Regions from separate parts of the Pyramidobacter porci genome, predicted to be linked through region 3. Evidence: riboswitches for the same ligand, from Rfam matches in the RefSeq annotation. Region 3 holds a riboswitch; each other region holds the start of a gene.
The links. A riboswitch is a leader RNA that binds a small molecule or an ion and turns the genes downstream of it on or off. The one in region 3 is predicted to bind thiamine pyrophosphate.
Positions count from the first base shown of each region.

Region 1 (4,801 bases), on a different contig from region 3:
GCGTCGCGCTGGTGTCGCTGCACCGCTGGGAAGAACCCTGTCTGACCGGCGCGCAGGGCGCCGGCACGGTTTTTTTCTCCCACTGCACCATGAAGTGCGTCTTCTGCCAGAACTATGCCGTCAGCCACCAAGGGCGGGGCATCGACGTGAGCGTGGAACGCCTGGCCGAAATTTTTCTCGAACAGCAGCGGCGCGGCGCCGCCTCGCTCGATCTGGTGACGCCGACGCATTACGTGCCGCAGATCGTCGAGGCGCTCGATCGGGGCAAAGCGAACGGTTTTTCCCTGCCGGTCGTGTACAACTGCGGCGGCTACGAGCTGCCGGAGACGATCGAAACGCTGCGCGGCTCCGTGGACGTGTTCCTGCCCGATCTGAAATACTGCGACGATTCCCTGGCGGTGCGATACTCCAACGCGCCGGATTATTTTCACTACGCCTCGGCGTCGATCGGGAAGATGTTCGAGATCGCGGGGCCGTTCGTGATGAAAGACGGGCTGATGACCCGCGGCGTACTGGTGCGGCATCTGATCCTGCCGGGGCACTCCCGCGACAGCCTGAGGCTGCTGGATTATCTGTGGAGTACTTTCGGTTCGGACATCTGCGTGAGCCTGATGAACCAGTTCACGCCCATGCCGCAGGCCGCTGGCTGCCCCGAGCTGAATCGCCGCCTGACGACGTACGAGTACGACAAGGTGCTGGCCCACGCCGAAAAGCTCGGCATGGAAAATTGCTTCGTCCAGCGCGGCCGGACGGCGATGGAAAAATTCATTCCCGTCTTCGACGGACGCAACGTCGCCCGCGATGAAGAAACATAAACGCAGCGGCTGGAAGAACAGTGCGGCTGACCGCGTCTTCTTCCAGCCGCTGCGTTGTTTTGCGATTGTGGTTCGCGCCGGAGTCGGAAAAATGCGGAGCAATCGCTTACGCGAATAATACTGTTTCTTAATTAAAGAGCCGAACGCAAGGGCGCTGCAGCGTTCGCGCATGGGTCGTTTTCCTCTTCTCCTCGTAGGGTCGTTCCGCTTGCAACGCCGAAAGAGCTGAATATTTCGACTTCTGGCGATCATTTGCTCCTGGCGAAAAATCCACTTGTCATGCCCGGCGCGGGGATGCTATAATTCCCCGTGTCGTGCGAGGCGCGTTGCGAGGGTGGCGGAATTGGCAGACGCGCCAGACTTAGGATCTGGTGCCTTCGGGCGTAGGGGTTCAAGTCCCCTCCTTCGCACCAAGTTCATAAGTTTTCAGTCTGGATCGTTAGCTCAACTGGCAGAGCATCTGACTCTTAATCAGAGGGTTACAGGTTCAAGTCCTGTACGATCCACCAGGGTATTTCTCCCGGCTTTTCACGCCGGGTTATTTTGTATCGTTCGCTGGTGACGAAGAGCGTGACGGCAGCAGACGGAAACGGCCGTCTGTTTTCACAATTGAACAATCTGACGCGGGGAGCTGGAAACGGCTGAGAGGAAGCGCTGAGCTTCGACCCGGAACCTGAATTGGATAATGCCAACGGAGGGATGTAAGATGTGTGAACGAACGTAATGGCGGTGTCCGAGAGGGCACCGCTTTTTTTGTCGGGAATCGTCCGGACCGGCAGTGAAGCCGGCGTCGGCGCCGCACAGACAGATGAGCAAGAAAGAGAGCGAAAGCTTTTTAGGAGCATGTTTTCAAGGAGGCGTCCATGAATAATTTACGAGTCAGAAAAATCGCGTTTACGGCCGTTCTGGCCGCGTTCGCCGTGGTGGGATCGTTTATTTCTTTTCCCGTGTTCGGGGCCAAGTGCGCGCCGGCGCAGCATCTGGCCAACATTCTCGGCGCCGTCTTCCTCGGCCCTCTATGGAACGTGGCGGCGGCGTTCGTCGCCAGCCTGATCCGCAACCTCATCGGCGCCGGCACGCCGCTTGCGTTCCCCGGGAGCATGTGCGGTGCGCTGCTTGCCGGCGTCATGTACCGCGCGGTCCGGCGGCTCCCCGCCGCCTGGCTGGGGGAGATCGCCGGCACGGGGATTATCGGCGGGATGCTGTCCTATCCCGTGGCGCGTTTTGTACTGGGAAACGAGAAAGCCGCGCTGCTGACCTTCGTCGTGCCGTTTCTGATCAGCTCTGCCGGCGGCGCGGCGATCGGCGCGGTGATCACCGTCGCCATGGAAAAATTAGGGCTGCTCGAAGCTGAGCGTTTTTTCTCGGGACAACGGCATGGCGACGCTCGCTGAACTGTGGGCGGTGTGGGAGAAGATTTCCCGCCGCCGTCCTCTCGTCCACTGCATCACGAACCCGGTGACCGTGAACGACTGTGCCAATGTCCTGCTGGCTGCCGGTGCGCGTCCCTTCATGGCCGCCCATCCCGACGAAGTGGAAGAAGTGCAGCTCCATGCCGACGCACTGGTGATCAACCTGGGGGCGATTTCGCAGCTGGATTCCATCGGAAAAGCGGCGCGGCGGGCCGTTGCGTGCGGGCATCCGATCATCGTCGATCCGGTCGGCGTTTCCGCTTCGTCGCTCCGTCGCCGCAGCTGCATTGAGCTGCTGGAAGAATTTCACGTGGCCTGCGTGCGCGGCAACGGCGCGGAGATTCGCGCCCTGCTCAGCGATACGGGAACGGCGGCGGGCGTCGACGCGGACGAGGAGACGGCGGCCGCCGAAGTCGCGTCTGCTCTGGCGCGGCGGCATGGCTGCACGGTCGTTTCCTCCGGGGCTGTCGATGCGGTGACCGACGGACGTCGTGCGTTCGGCGTCAGTAACGGCGACGCGATGATGACCCGCGTCACGGGCATGGGCTGTATGCTGTCGTCGCTGCTTGGCGCCGCTTATGCGGTCGAAAGTTCTCCGCTCGCGGCCGCCGCCGTCTGCGCCGCCGTGGAGCTGAGCGGCGAGCTGGCCGCCGCCGGAACGCGCTCGGCGCGCCGCGGTCCGGCGCATTTCCGCGACCTGTTCGTCGACACTCTTTACAGCCTCGATGAGGCTCAATTCATGGGAGGAGCAAAATATTCCGAGGGCTGAACGTTCTCCGCTCCTTCCTCACACGAGACGGAGCGCATGGTATAATCAAAAAGAAAAATAATCGACGCTTGCGCTGGGGTTGCTGAGGAAATGTCCGGCGGGGGCCGGAGTTTTTGTTTCCGACGCGGCGAGGAGGGCGCGGCGCGGAGTCCGTTCTTGCGCCGCGGGATTCGGGGCAGAGGAAGGGGTTTTCTTTATGGATTCGCGAATTATGCATCAGCTGACGTACGGCCTTTTTGTGCTCAGCGCGGCGGAAAACGGCAAGGACAACGGCTGCATCGTCAACACGGTAACGCAGGTGTCGGCAGCCCCCGTCCATGTGACTGTCTCGGTCTGCAAACAGAATTACACTCACGACATGATCGCGCGCACGGGGCGGTTCAACGTGGCGATCCTCGATACCACGGCGCCGTTCGAACTGTTCCAGCGCTTCGGCTTCCAGAGCGGGCGCGGCGCCGACAAATTTGCCGGCGTTGAGACCATCCGCACGGCCAACGGAATTCTGGTCCCGACCGAACACGTGAACGCGTGGTTCTCGGGAAAAGTCCTGCAAACGTGGGAACTGGGCTCGCATTCGCTGTTCCTCGCGGACATCGAGGGCGGAGAGATCATGTCCGGCACAGAGCCGGCGACGTACGCCTTCTATCACGAGAACGTCAAGCCCCGGCCGCAGGCGGGCAAGAAAAAAGGCTGGCGCTGCAAGATCTGCGGCTACGTGTACGAAGGCGAAGAATTGCCGCCTGATTACGTGTGCCCGCTCTGTAAACACGGCGCGTCCGATTTCGAGCGGATCGAGTAGTTTGGGAAAAAAGAACGAGGACACGTTTGGGAACGCGTCCGGGATTTATAGCGAGGTATGAAATGGAAACGAAGAAAAAAGTGGCGCTGCTGTTCGGCGGCCAATCGTCGGAGCACGAGGTGTCCTGCGTTTCGGGCGCGACGGTGGCCCGCAATATCGACAGGGAAAAATACAACCTGCTGCTGATCGGCATCACCAAAGAAGGGCGTTGGCTCCACGTCGAGTCGGTCGATCAGATCGCTTCGGGCGAGTGGCGTCAGAGCCGCAAAGGCGCGGCGCTGCTGCCGGACGCGGCGCTGAAAAGCGTTCTGCTCAGCGACGAAGGCCGCTTTTCCCTCGAGCGCGTGGACGTGCTCTTCCCCGTCCTGCACGGCCTTTACGGCGAAGACGGCTGCCCGCAGGGCATCGCGGAGCTGGCGCAGATCCCTTACGTGGGCTGCGACGTGCTGTCGTCGGCGGCGACGATGGACAAAGCAACGACCAAGGCCGTTCTGGAGCGCTGCGGCATCCCGCAGGCGCGTTACGCGGCGTTTCGCCGTGAAGAGCTGGACGATATGGACGGCGTCGTGCGCCGCATTGAATCCGCGCTGAGCTATCCCGTTTTCGTCAAGCCGTCCAACGCCGGTTCGTCCTGCGGCGTCTCCAAGGCGGGGAGCCGCGCGCAGCTTGTCGAAGCGCTGGAACTCGCCGCCGCTCAGGACTGCAAGGTGATCGCCGAAGAAACCATCGTCGGGCGTGAACTGGAATGCGCGCTCCTCGGCGGCTGGGACGCCGAAGCCAGCGGCGTGGGCGAGATCCTCGCCGGAGCCGAGTTCTACGATTACGACGCCAAATACCGCAGCAGCGCTTCGCGCACCGTCGTCGACGCGCCGCTGCCGGCGGGGAAACGCGAAGAGATCCGCGCCATGGCGAAAAAAATCTTCCGCGCCATGGACTGCCGCGGCCTTTCGCGCGCCGACTTCTTCCTCGAAAAAGGCACGGAGCGCGTCGTCTTCAACGAGATCAA
Region 1 covers NZ_VUNH01000003.1:187,975-192,775, forward strand. The annotation lists gene FYJ74_RS04110 (radical SAM protein) at 1-815, shown strand, start outside; tRNA gene FYJ74_RS04115 (tRNA-Leu) at 1,144-1,228, shown strand; tRNA gene FYJ74_RS04120 (tRNA-Lys) at 1,249-1,324, shown strand; TPP riboswitch at 1,430-1,532, shown strand; gene thiW (energy coupling factor transporter S component ThiW) at 1,679-2,209, shown strand; gene thiM (hydroxyethylthiazole kinase) at 2,193-2,996, shown strand; gene FYJ74_RS04135 (flavin reductase) at 3,193-3,795, shown strand; gene FYJ74_RS04140 (D-alanine--D-alanine ligase family protein) at 3,858-4,801, shown strand, end outside.
Region 1: linked by a shared signal. The riboswitch ahead of thiW (energy coupling factor transporter S component ThiW) and the one ahead of thiT (energy-coupled thiamine transporter ThiT) in region 3 are both predicted to bind thiamine pyrophosphate.

Region 2 (4,801 bases), on a different contig from region 3:
CGGCTGAGGATCTGCCGCGGCAAAAACGGTCCCTCGCCGTTCAGGTCGCGGCTGGTGACCGCGCAGTACAGGCCCCGCATGGGATTGAAATCTTCCACGGGCGCGTCGGTGCCGAACGGCGCGTGTACTCCCGATTCGATGTAATCCTTCCAGGCGTAAGAAGTGCTTCCCAGTTCGCGGCCGACGCGGTCGAAGACGATGTGCATGTCGTAGTCGATGAAAATCGGCTGGATGAAGGCGACCACGTCGAGCTCCCTGAAGCGCTCGACTTGGCGCCGGTCGGTGATCTGGCAGTGAACGACGCCGTGGCGTGGATGCACGTAGGGCATAGCCTTGCGGGCGCGCTCGACGGCGTTCAGCGCCATTTCCATGGCGCCGTCGCCGATGGCGTGCATGGCCACGGGCATGTTGTTCTCGTGCGCCTTCAGCACTAATGCGTCGAGTTCCTCCTGCGTGTAGGTCGGCAGGCCGCGCGTCGAGGGATCATCGGCGTAGGGCCGGCGCATGTAGGCCGTGCGCGCCCCGAGCGATCCGTCGGTGAGCAGCTTGACCGTGGAAATCTTGAAGCTGCGGTTGCCGTAGCTGTCGTCCAGTCCCTTGCGATCGAAGAACTCGTCGAGCTCGGCCTTGGTGGGCAGCAGCGCCTGCTCTCCCCAGCGCACCTTGAGCCGGCCGTCTTCAGAGGCGTCGCGCAGCAGGCGCATCATCTCGTAGGCGCAGCCGTCGGGCGTGTACTTGAAGTCGTCCGACTGGATGCTCGTGATGCCGCAGGCGAACAGATCCTTCTGGCAGACCAGTACCATGTTCAGCAGCGTCTTCAGTTCGGGCGCCGGCAGGTTGGCTTTGATGGTGTCGACGATATGTTCCTTGACGACGCCGTCGGGCGAGCCGTCGGGATTTTTGCCGGCGAAAGCGCCCATCTTTTCCGCCGCGGCCGCGTCGAGTCCGATCAGCTCCATGGCCTTGGAGTTGAGTACGCCGACGTGGAAGCACGTGCGCATGACCAGCAGCGGGTACTCCGTCGTCACCGCGTCGAGATCGGCCGCCGTGGGATAGCGCTTTTCATCGGTGAAGTAATCGTGGTTCCAGCCCTCGCCGAGCAGCCACAGCCCCGCGGCCGGATCGTACTTTTCAAGACCTTTCTTCATGCGCTCGACGATCTCGCCGACGGATTTCGTGCCGCGCAGATCGACGGCGCCCAGCTTCGACTTCGCGTAATGGAGAAAGTGCATGTGGCTGTCGTTGAAGCCGGGCATCAAAAACGCCCCGCCGCAGTCCAGCACTTCGAGATCTTTTTGCGGATGCTCCTTCAGATACGCTTCCGCCCCCCTGTCGCTGCCCACGTAGGCGAAGAAATCTCCGACGACGACCGCCGAATCGGCGCCCGGGTTTTCGCGGTCCATGGTGGCGATCGCCGCATTGCGAATCCATAACGACATGCAAACACCTCGCCTTATTTGTATAAAACCGTCAGCTTTCAACGGTCGTTTTTTGATTATTAAAATTTTGATTTTGGAGAATTATAACAATGCCGCCTCACCGTGTCAACGTGAGATCCGGTATCAGTCCGCTTCTCTGACGGCCCAGGCGTGATCGAGCGGTCCCGGGCCGCGCCCGAGATTCAGCCCGGCCCGCAGCGCGCCGGTGACGTAGGCTTTGGCGCGGCGCACGCTTTCTTCGACGCTGCGGCCCATGGCGAGATGGCAGGCGATGGCCGACGAGAGCGTGCAGCCCGTGCCGTGCGTGTTGTGATTGTCCAGACGCGGCGAGTTCAGCCAGACGGGGCGTCCTTCGCTGAAGAGCAGGTCGTCGGCGCAGTCGGTCAGGTGTCCGCCCTTGATCAACACGGCGCCGCCCAAACCGGCGGCGAGGCGCCGGGCCGCCCGTTCCATGTCGTCGTGATCGGCGATGGCGAAGCCGCAGAGCGTTTCCGCCTCGGGGATGTTGGGCGTGATCACCGTTCCCAATGGCAGCAGTTCGCCGCGCAGCGCGCCGGTCGCGTCTTCGTCGAGCAGGCGCGAGCCGCTGGTGGCGACCATGACGGGGTCGACAACGATGTTGCGCGCGCCGAAAGCCTTGAGCCGGGCGGCGATGGCCGAGATGATGGCGGCGCTGGACACCATGCCGATTTTCACGGCGTCGGGGCGGATGTCGTCGAAGACGCAGTCGATCTGCTGCGCCACGAATTCCGGCGAAGCTTCGAGCACGCCGAAGACGCCGGTGGTGTTTTGAGCGGTCAGCGCCGTGATCGCGCTCATGCCGTACACCTTGTGGGCCGCCATGGTCTTGAGGTCGGCCTGGACGCCGGCGCCGCCGGAGCAGTCGGAACCGGCGATCGTGAGAACTTTATATATCATCGGAAAGACTCCTTTGCGAAAAAAATTCAGGCGCCGAAAATTTCGTCGGCGAGACGGCGCAGGCGGCGCGCCGACACTTCGACGTCGGGCGCGGCGAAGAGCGCCGAGACGACGGCCGCGCCGCACAGCCCCGAGCCTTTCAGCCGCGGCAGATTGTCCGCCGTGATGCCGCCGATGCCCACGACGGGGATGGAGACAGCCTCAGCGATGCGTTTCAGTTCGTCCAGCGGCAGCGCGGCGGCGTTGTCCTTGGTGCCGGTCGGAAACAGCGCCCCCGAACCGAGATAATCGGCGCCGTTACGCTCGGCAACGACGGCCTCCGCCACGCTGTGTGCCGAGACGCCGATGATTTTGCGCGGGCCGAGCCGCAGACGCGCCGCGCGCGGATCCGCATCGTCCTGCCCGAGGTGGACGCCGTCAGCGCCGCAGGCCAGCGCGATCTCGACGCGGTCGTTGACGATCAGCGGCGCGTTGTACCTTTTCACGACGGATTTGATCGCCAACGCTTCGGCCAGAAAAAGGTCGTCGGGCAGATCTTTCTCGCGCAGCTGCACCATCGTGGCGCCGCCGCGCAACGCTTCTTCCACCGCCTGCGCCAGCGTCTTCGCGCCCAGCCAATGGCGGTCGGTGACGGCGTAGAGACGCAGCGATTCTCTTGAGCAGATCATGAGTTTCCCTTCTTTCATCAGAAGTGTTCACCAGAGGCGTTCGCCGCGGGGGGCGATTTTCGCCGCAGATAAGGACGGGGGAGAGCCGGCGTGCCGGCTCTCCCCCGTCCTTTTCAGAAAGCGCTTCCTTCGCCGGCATGATCCCGTATCAGGTTCAAAGGGTCGAGGCCGTGCGGCCTCCTCTCAGCCCGTCTGTGCGGGCTCCCCTGCGTGATGAAGTTCCCGTTTGAAATTATAGTTCCTGCGGCGCCCGCGTCAAGCGCGCAGCATTTCTTCCAGACGGCCGTCCTGCCACAGGACGACGAGCGTGCCGCGGGCGACGGCCACGGAGCTTTCCCGGCCGGTGAATTCGTTGCTGACGCCGAGGGCGACGAAACTTTCCAGCGTCGCGTCCGTCAGTTCGTATTTGAGGCCCCGCAGCGTGACGCCGCAGGCTGGTTCGCTCAGGCAAAACAGCGAGAGGTAACCGCGGTGCGCGTCGCTGAAATACAGCTCGCCGTCGGTCAGCGCTGTGGCGGTTTCGTTTTTTCCGATCAGAAAGCCGCGCGCGCCGCGACGTGAAAGGTACATCAGCGTCTGCAGGTTGGCGAGCGTGTGCCCCAGCCGCCCGCCGAGCCCCCCCAGCAGGGCGAAGCGCTCGTAGCCGAGCGACAGTCCTTCTTTGACGGCGAGCGCCATGTCGGTATCGTCCTTGACGGGAGAGCAGCGCACGACGTTGCGGTGTTTAGGCACATAGCCCAGCGAGTCGAAGTCACCCAGCGCCATGTCGATCGTCGCTCCGTGGCGGCGCAGCGATTCATAGCCGCCGTCGGCCGCGATCACGTAATCGCCGGGCAGAGGCGCGAAGGCGGGGGCGTAGAACTCGCCGGCTCCCGCGATCCAGCAGACGGACTTATTCATGGACGGGCGGAGTCTGGCCGCTGGGGGGCGCCTTTTGGGCGGTTTCGCGCTTCTCTTTCTGCTTGGCGTAGAAGTCGCCGTAGAGCTTTTTGTACACTTCGTAGTTGCCGAGGACTTTTTTGACGTAATCGTTGGTCTCGCGAAAGGGAACGCCTTCCATCCAGGCGTCCTGTTCCCAGCCGCCGCGCTCGGCGTTCCATTTGTTCACGTTGCCGCCGCCGGCGTTGTAGGCCGATACGGCCCAGTCGAGGCGCTTGAAGCGGGCGATCAGGCCGCCGATGTGCGACGCGCCCATGGCGATGTTGTCGGCGGGATTGTAGGGACTGTACTTTTTCAGGCCGATCTTTTTGGCTTCGCCGGCCGCCGTGGCCGGCATGAGCTGCATCAGGCCGGCCGCGCCCACCCAGCTGGTGGCGCGGGGATCGAACGAGCTTTCCTGCTTCATGATCGACCAGACCAGGAGAGGATCGACGCCGAACTTTTCGGCCTGCGCTTCGACGGCGGCGCGATAGGGGCGCGGGTAGACGAGCTCCAGCAGGGCGCGGGGGATCTCGCGGCCTTTCAGTTTGCTCTCGATGGCGCCGTGCAGGTCGGCGTACGCCTGTCCTTCGAGGCCGAGCCAGCGAGCCAGCTGAGAGCGGCGCATCCGGCTGGGCAGATCGTTTCTGCCGGTCAGCAGCATGCGGGCGTGGGTCATGAAGCCCCAGCGTTCCAGTTCGCTCGCGGGAGCGGGGGCGAGGTCCTTCGGCAGCGGCGCGTCAGCGATTTTGAGCGAGCCTCCGTCGAAGGCCATAAAGCTGTAGATGCTCAGGGCGTGATCGTCTCCCAGTTCTTTCTCGTATTTTTCCGCTTCGGCGGCGCGCCCCAGATCGTTCA
Region 2 covers NZ_VUNH01000008.1:66,197-70,997, reverse strand. The annotation lists gene FYJ74_RS08085 (amidohydrolase) at 1-1,439, opposite strand, end outside; gene thiD (bifunctional hydroxymethylpyrimidine kinase/phosphomethylpyrimidine kinase) at 1,563-2,357, opposite strand; gene thiE (thiamine phosphate synthase) at 2,384-3,025, opposite strand; TPP riboswitch at 3,133-3,243, opposite strand; gene FYJ74_RS08070 (thiamine diphosphokinase) at 3,281-3,925, opposite strand; gene FYJ74_RS08065 (lytic transglycosylase domain-containing protein) at 3,918-4,801, opposite strand, start outside.
Region 2: linked by a shared signal. The riboswitch ahead of thiE (thiamine phosphate synthase) and the one ahead of thiT (energy-coupled thiamine transporter ThiT) in region 3 are both predicted to bind thiamine pyrophosphate.

Region 3 (4,801 bases):
ACGGCCTCGCCGGCAGTTACTCGCCCGTGCTGGTTCTCTACGCCGGGCTCTTTGCGCTCTGCGCCGCTCTGTATCTGTGGTGCGAACGCGAGGCGAAACGTTTTGGAAAGAGAGCCCGTTGAAAGATCGCGACAGAAAAAACTCGGAAACAGCCGCTCCGTTTCTGATACTATTTCTTAATTAAAAAGCCGAACGCAAGGGCGCTGCGGGGGAGATTCACAAAGCGAGCCGCGCAGACCGCGCAGCGCTCGAGGTAGTCCTGAGCGACTGAACTCCCCCCAGCGCCCAGAAAACTATGTTAATACTTTCTATCAAGAATCAGTATGAGTTTTTGTTGTTCGTGCGCCGCGACGTCATGAAGGTGGGGACGATGAAAAGAATTTTCTTGTGCTTGATTCTGGCGCTGGCGGCACGCCCTGTTTTTGCCTTCGAAGACGCGAGGCAGAACGCTGCCGCCGATCTGATGCGCCGCTGCGAGACGGCGCTGTGGGAAGAAATGTTGAAACGCGTGCCCGATTTCGACGTGCGTCTCGATCCCGATCGCACCGGCTTGGTGGGCGAGGAGTTCACCGCGCTGGCCACGACCCCCGGCAGCTGGCACGACAAGCGCGCGGCCGCCCAACCGGAAATGGCCGGGGCCCTGGCCGGCTATCTGATCTGCGCCGGCGTCAGAGAAGGGGATTGGATCGGCATCAACTCCACCAGTTCCTATCCAGGTTTCACGATAGCCGCGCTCTGCGCTGCGCGAACGCTGAAACTGAACACGGTCTTCGTGCTCTCCTACGGCGCTTCCATGTACGGCGGCACGCTGCCGCAATTCACCGTGCCGGTGATGCTCGACGCGCTGCGCGAACGCGGCGTCATGGACGTGAAGATCGACGCGCTGACGCCGGGGGGCATGGACGACCGCATGCGCCGGAACGTCCTCGACGAGGACGTGCTGCCGCTCGTGCGCCGGCTCATGAGCGAGCGCCGCGAAACCTGCATGATCCCGGCGGATCTCCGCATGTCCATGGCTTTCCGGCAGATGCTCTTCGCTGCAAAGCCCATCAAAGCCTTCGTCAGCTGCGGCGGTTCGTGGACGAGCCTTGGCCGCAGCATGGAGGAAGGCGCCGTCCTGCCTCACGGGCTGATCATGCCGCCCTGGCCGGTGAAGCCGAAATCGTGGGATCGCGGCCTGATCATGGATTTTCTCGAAAAAGGCGTGCCCTGCGTCCATCTGCTCTTCACCAAAGGAGTGTGCCGCGACTGGGGTCTGCCTCACGGCACGGGGCCCGAACCGAATTTCTGATACCGATTTTCAATGGGAAGGCATCGTTGAAAATGCCGCGCATCGGCGCGGAAAAAATGAGAATTGACGATAAATCGGGACTGTTCCACGTGGAACAGTCTGCACGAAAAGAGCCTGACGATCGAGCGATCGTCAGGCTCTTTTCGTTTGTCGTTTTTTCGGCCTTCTTGGCGTTTTTCGCCGCCTTACGTTCACTGATGCGTGCCGTTGGCGCTGTAGATGTCGCGGAAGCGTGGCATGGCGGCGATCGCGCCCTGCTTTTCGCAGACTCGGGCGGCGACGGCCGACGCGCCGGAACCGACCCAGCGCGCCTGTTCGGCGGTCAGCTCGTCCCAGGCGGTGGCGTCGGGCAGGCTGAAGAGGCCGCGCAGCAGTCCGGCGGCGTAGCCGTCGCCGCAGCCGGTCGTGTCGGCGACGGCGACGGAGTAGGCAAAGAGGCGCTCGCAGACTTGTCCCGAAGCGATCAGCGAGCCCTGCGCGCCGGCGGTAAGCACGGTCAGCGCGCCGCGGCGCGCCTGATGCATGGCGGCGAAGCTGTCGTTGACGTCCTCGCCGGGAAAGAACCATTCGATGTCGTCGCGGCTGAACTTGACGAGCTGCGGACGGATCATGAATCTCAGCGCCCGTTCGCAGTAGTTTTGCTTGTCGGCGATCAGCGCGGGACGGACGTTGAGATCGAACGACACGGGAACGGCGGCGTCGTAAAATTTTTCCGCCAAGGCTTCCTGCGCGGACGCTCCCGGTTCGGAGGCGAGCATGACGCCGCCGCAGTGCAGGCCGCTGAAGTCGTTCGGGTCGATCCCCGCCATGTCGTCGGGCGTCACGGATTCGTCGGCGCAGCCCGCGCGGCGGAAGGCGAAGGCCGGCTGCCCCTGCGGCGTGAGACGCACTTGCGCGGCGGCGGTGGCGCGGTCTTTTTTGTAGAAGGTGAAGCGGTGATCGATGTCTTCGCGGTTCAGCAGGCGCAGCAGGGCGCGCCCTTCCTCGTCGCCGCCGATGCCGCCGCAGAAGGCCGTCGGCAGGCCGAGACGCGCCGCGCCGACGGCCGCGTTGAGCACGGAGCCGCCGGGCAGCGAGCTTTGCAGTTCGCCTGCGGCGTCGTAAAACTGGTCCATCAGCGCTTCTCCGAAGAACAGAATTGGTTTCATGGTCTTTTTCTCCTTTTGTGCCGCTGGGACGGCGCGTTCGTTTTCACAAGTCTACCATAGCCGGGCGCCTTTCGGCGAGACGGCCTTGACGCGTCCGCCCGGAACGATGATAATAAAAACAGGAACCGGGGGCGTCGGCGTATCCGGCTGAGAGGAGACGAAACGGTCTCGACCCTTGGAACCTGATCCGGTTCATACCGGTGCAGGGAAGGTGCGGGGTTTCCCCGTCCCCTGTAAATCTTTTGATTTTACGGGAGGTCTTTTCGATGTATCAACGCAGCAAAACGCAGTCGGTGGTGGAGGCGGCGCTGTGCATTGCGCTGGCGGTGGTGTTCTCGCGGCTGAGGTTGTTCCGTCTGCCTCAGGGCGGCTCGGTGACGCTGGAGATCGTGCCGCTGCTGGTCTACGCGATGCGCTGGGGACTGCTGAAAGGGATCGGCGCGGGCGCCGTGGCCGGTCTTCTGCAGTACGTGATGGGCGGCTACGTGGTCCATCCCGTGCAGGGGCTGCTCGACTACCCGCTGGCCTACGCCGCGCTGGGACTGGCGGCGCTGGGCGGGGAGCACGTCTTCGCCGGCATCCTCATCGCCGTGGCGGCGCGGATCGTCTGCCACGTGGCCTCGGGCGTGGTGTTTTTCGCGTCCTACGCGCCGGCCGGCACGCATCCGCTGGTCTATTCGCTGCTGTACAACGGCAGTTTCATGGCCGCCAACATGGTGATCGCGCTGATCCTGGTGCCTTTGATTTTGGCGCGGCTGAAAAAATTCTGAGCGATACGGGGGTGGCGCCGTCGTGAAAAGGAACCGTTTTCTGGAAGCCGCGCTGGGCGCTCTGCTGGCTCTGGCTCTGGCGGGCGTTCCGGCGCGGGCGTCCGTGGAGAGCGCGCTGGAAGCGTGCCGCGCCGAAAACGGCCTGCTGCCCGATCAGCCCGGCGGCGGCACCTATTCGTCGGAAGTGGTTGTGCGCGAGCTGCGCCTGCGGCTGCTGCAGAACGACCGCGAACGCTTCGAGGCGCTCTATCGCCTGGTGGTGAAACGCTTCCAGTCGCCGCTGATGCTGCTGTACCGCCAGCTGGACGCTTCGCTGAAGCCGGTGGCGTGCGAGAATCTCACCGCGACGGACCTGCAGTTCTGCCGCGTGCTGCTCGACGCGGCGGAGCGATGGAACGAACCGCGCTACCGCGAACGCGCGCTGAAAACGGCCGGGCGTATGCTGCGCTTCAACGTGTACCGCAGCGTGCTGATCAACGGCGCTTCGTGGAAGGAACGCAAATCCGGCATTTTCAGCATTTACGAGCCGAGCCACCGCCTCAGCCTCGGCGCCGTCGACGTGAAGGCGCTGCAGCAGCTGCAAAGTTTTTCTTCTCAGTGGGAGCCGGTGGCGCAGCGCTGCCTCGGCATCCTGCTGGCGGGAAGCGGCGCGCAGACGCTGCGGCTGTCCTACGACGTGGACAAGCGCAGCTACGTCGACAGTCAGGACGGCTCTCTCGACGCGCTGCTGATCATGGCCAATCTTGTGGACGGCGGCCTTGTGCCGCTCCATTCCATGGACCGGCTGGTGGAAAAGCTGCGCCTCGAGCCGGAATTTCTCGCGACGGGCGCGCAGGCGTCGCTGGCGGCCGCGTCGCTGGGCGCTTACGTGCTGGCCCAGGCGGGGCGCGCGGCGGAATCGCGTCAGGTCTTTCTGCTTCTTGAGGAACAGTTCGGCGCCGGCGGGACGCTGCTGCACGCGCCCGGTCAGGAGCCCTCGATCCTGCACAACCTCATGTATCTGATCGTGCGCGAGATCCTCGAGCCGAGAAGAGGCATGGAGAGCCGCTGAACGAGGAGCTTTTCTGAAAAAAACAACGAGGGCGGACGACCGGGGAAATTCGGCCGTTCGCCCTCGTTTTTGCCGCAAAAGCCGGTTCGCATGATGGTATAATGGCGAAAAATCGCGGCCGTTCAGGCCGGTCTTCGAGGAGCTCAATCATGAAACAGGAACGGCACTATCCGCGCTTCACCGTCACGCCCAAGGCGGAGCGCAGCGTCAAAGGCGGGCATCCGTGGGTCTACGGCGAAGAAGTTACGGACGTTCGGGGGCGGTACGCGCCCGGCGATCTTGTGGACGTGGTCGGGCGCGGGGACGTTTACCTCGGCACGGGCTTCGTCAACGATCATTCCAAGATCCGCGTGCGCCTCATTTCCGCCAACGCCAACGACCGCTTCGACGCCGCTTTCTTCGAGCGCCGCCTGCGCTACGCGCTGAATTACCGCAAGTCGGTCATGGGCGGTCAGTACGGCTGCTGCCGCCTGATCTTCGGCGATTCCGACGGCTTTCCCGGGCTGACCGTGGACCGCTTCGACGACGTGCTGGTGGCCGA
Region 3 covers NZ_VUNH01000004.1:20,560-25,360, reverse strand. The annotation lists gene FYJ74_RS04720 (MFS transporter) at 1-122, shown strand, start outside; gene pgsW (poly-gamma-glutamate system protein) at 371-1,291, shown strand; gene FYJ74_RS04710 (carbohydrate kinase family protein) at 1,483-2,439, opposite strand; TPP riboswitch at 2,557-2,666, shown strand; gene thiT (energy-coupled thiamine transporter ThiT) at 2,706-3,209, shown strand; gene FYJ74_RS04700 (hypothetical protein) at 3,232-4,260, shown strand; gene FYJ74_RS04695 (class I SAM-dependent rRNA methyltransferase) at 4,410-4,801, shown strand, end outside.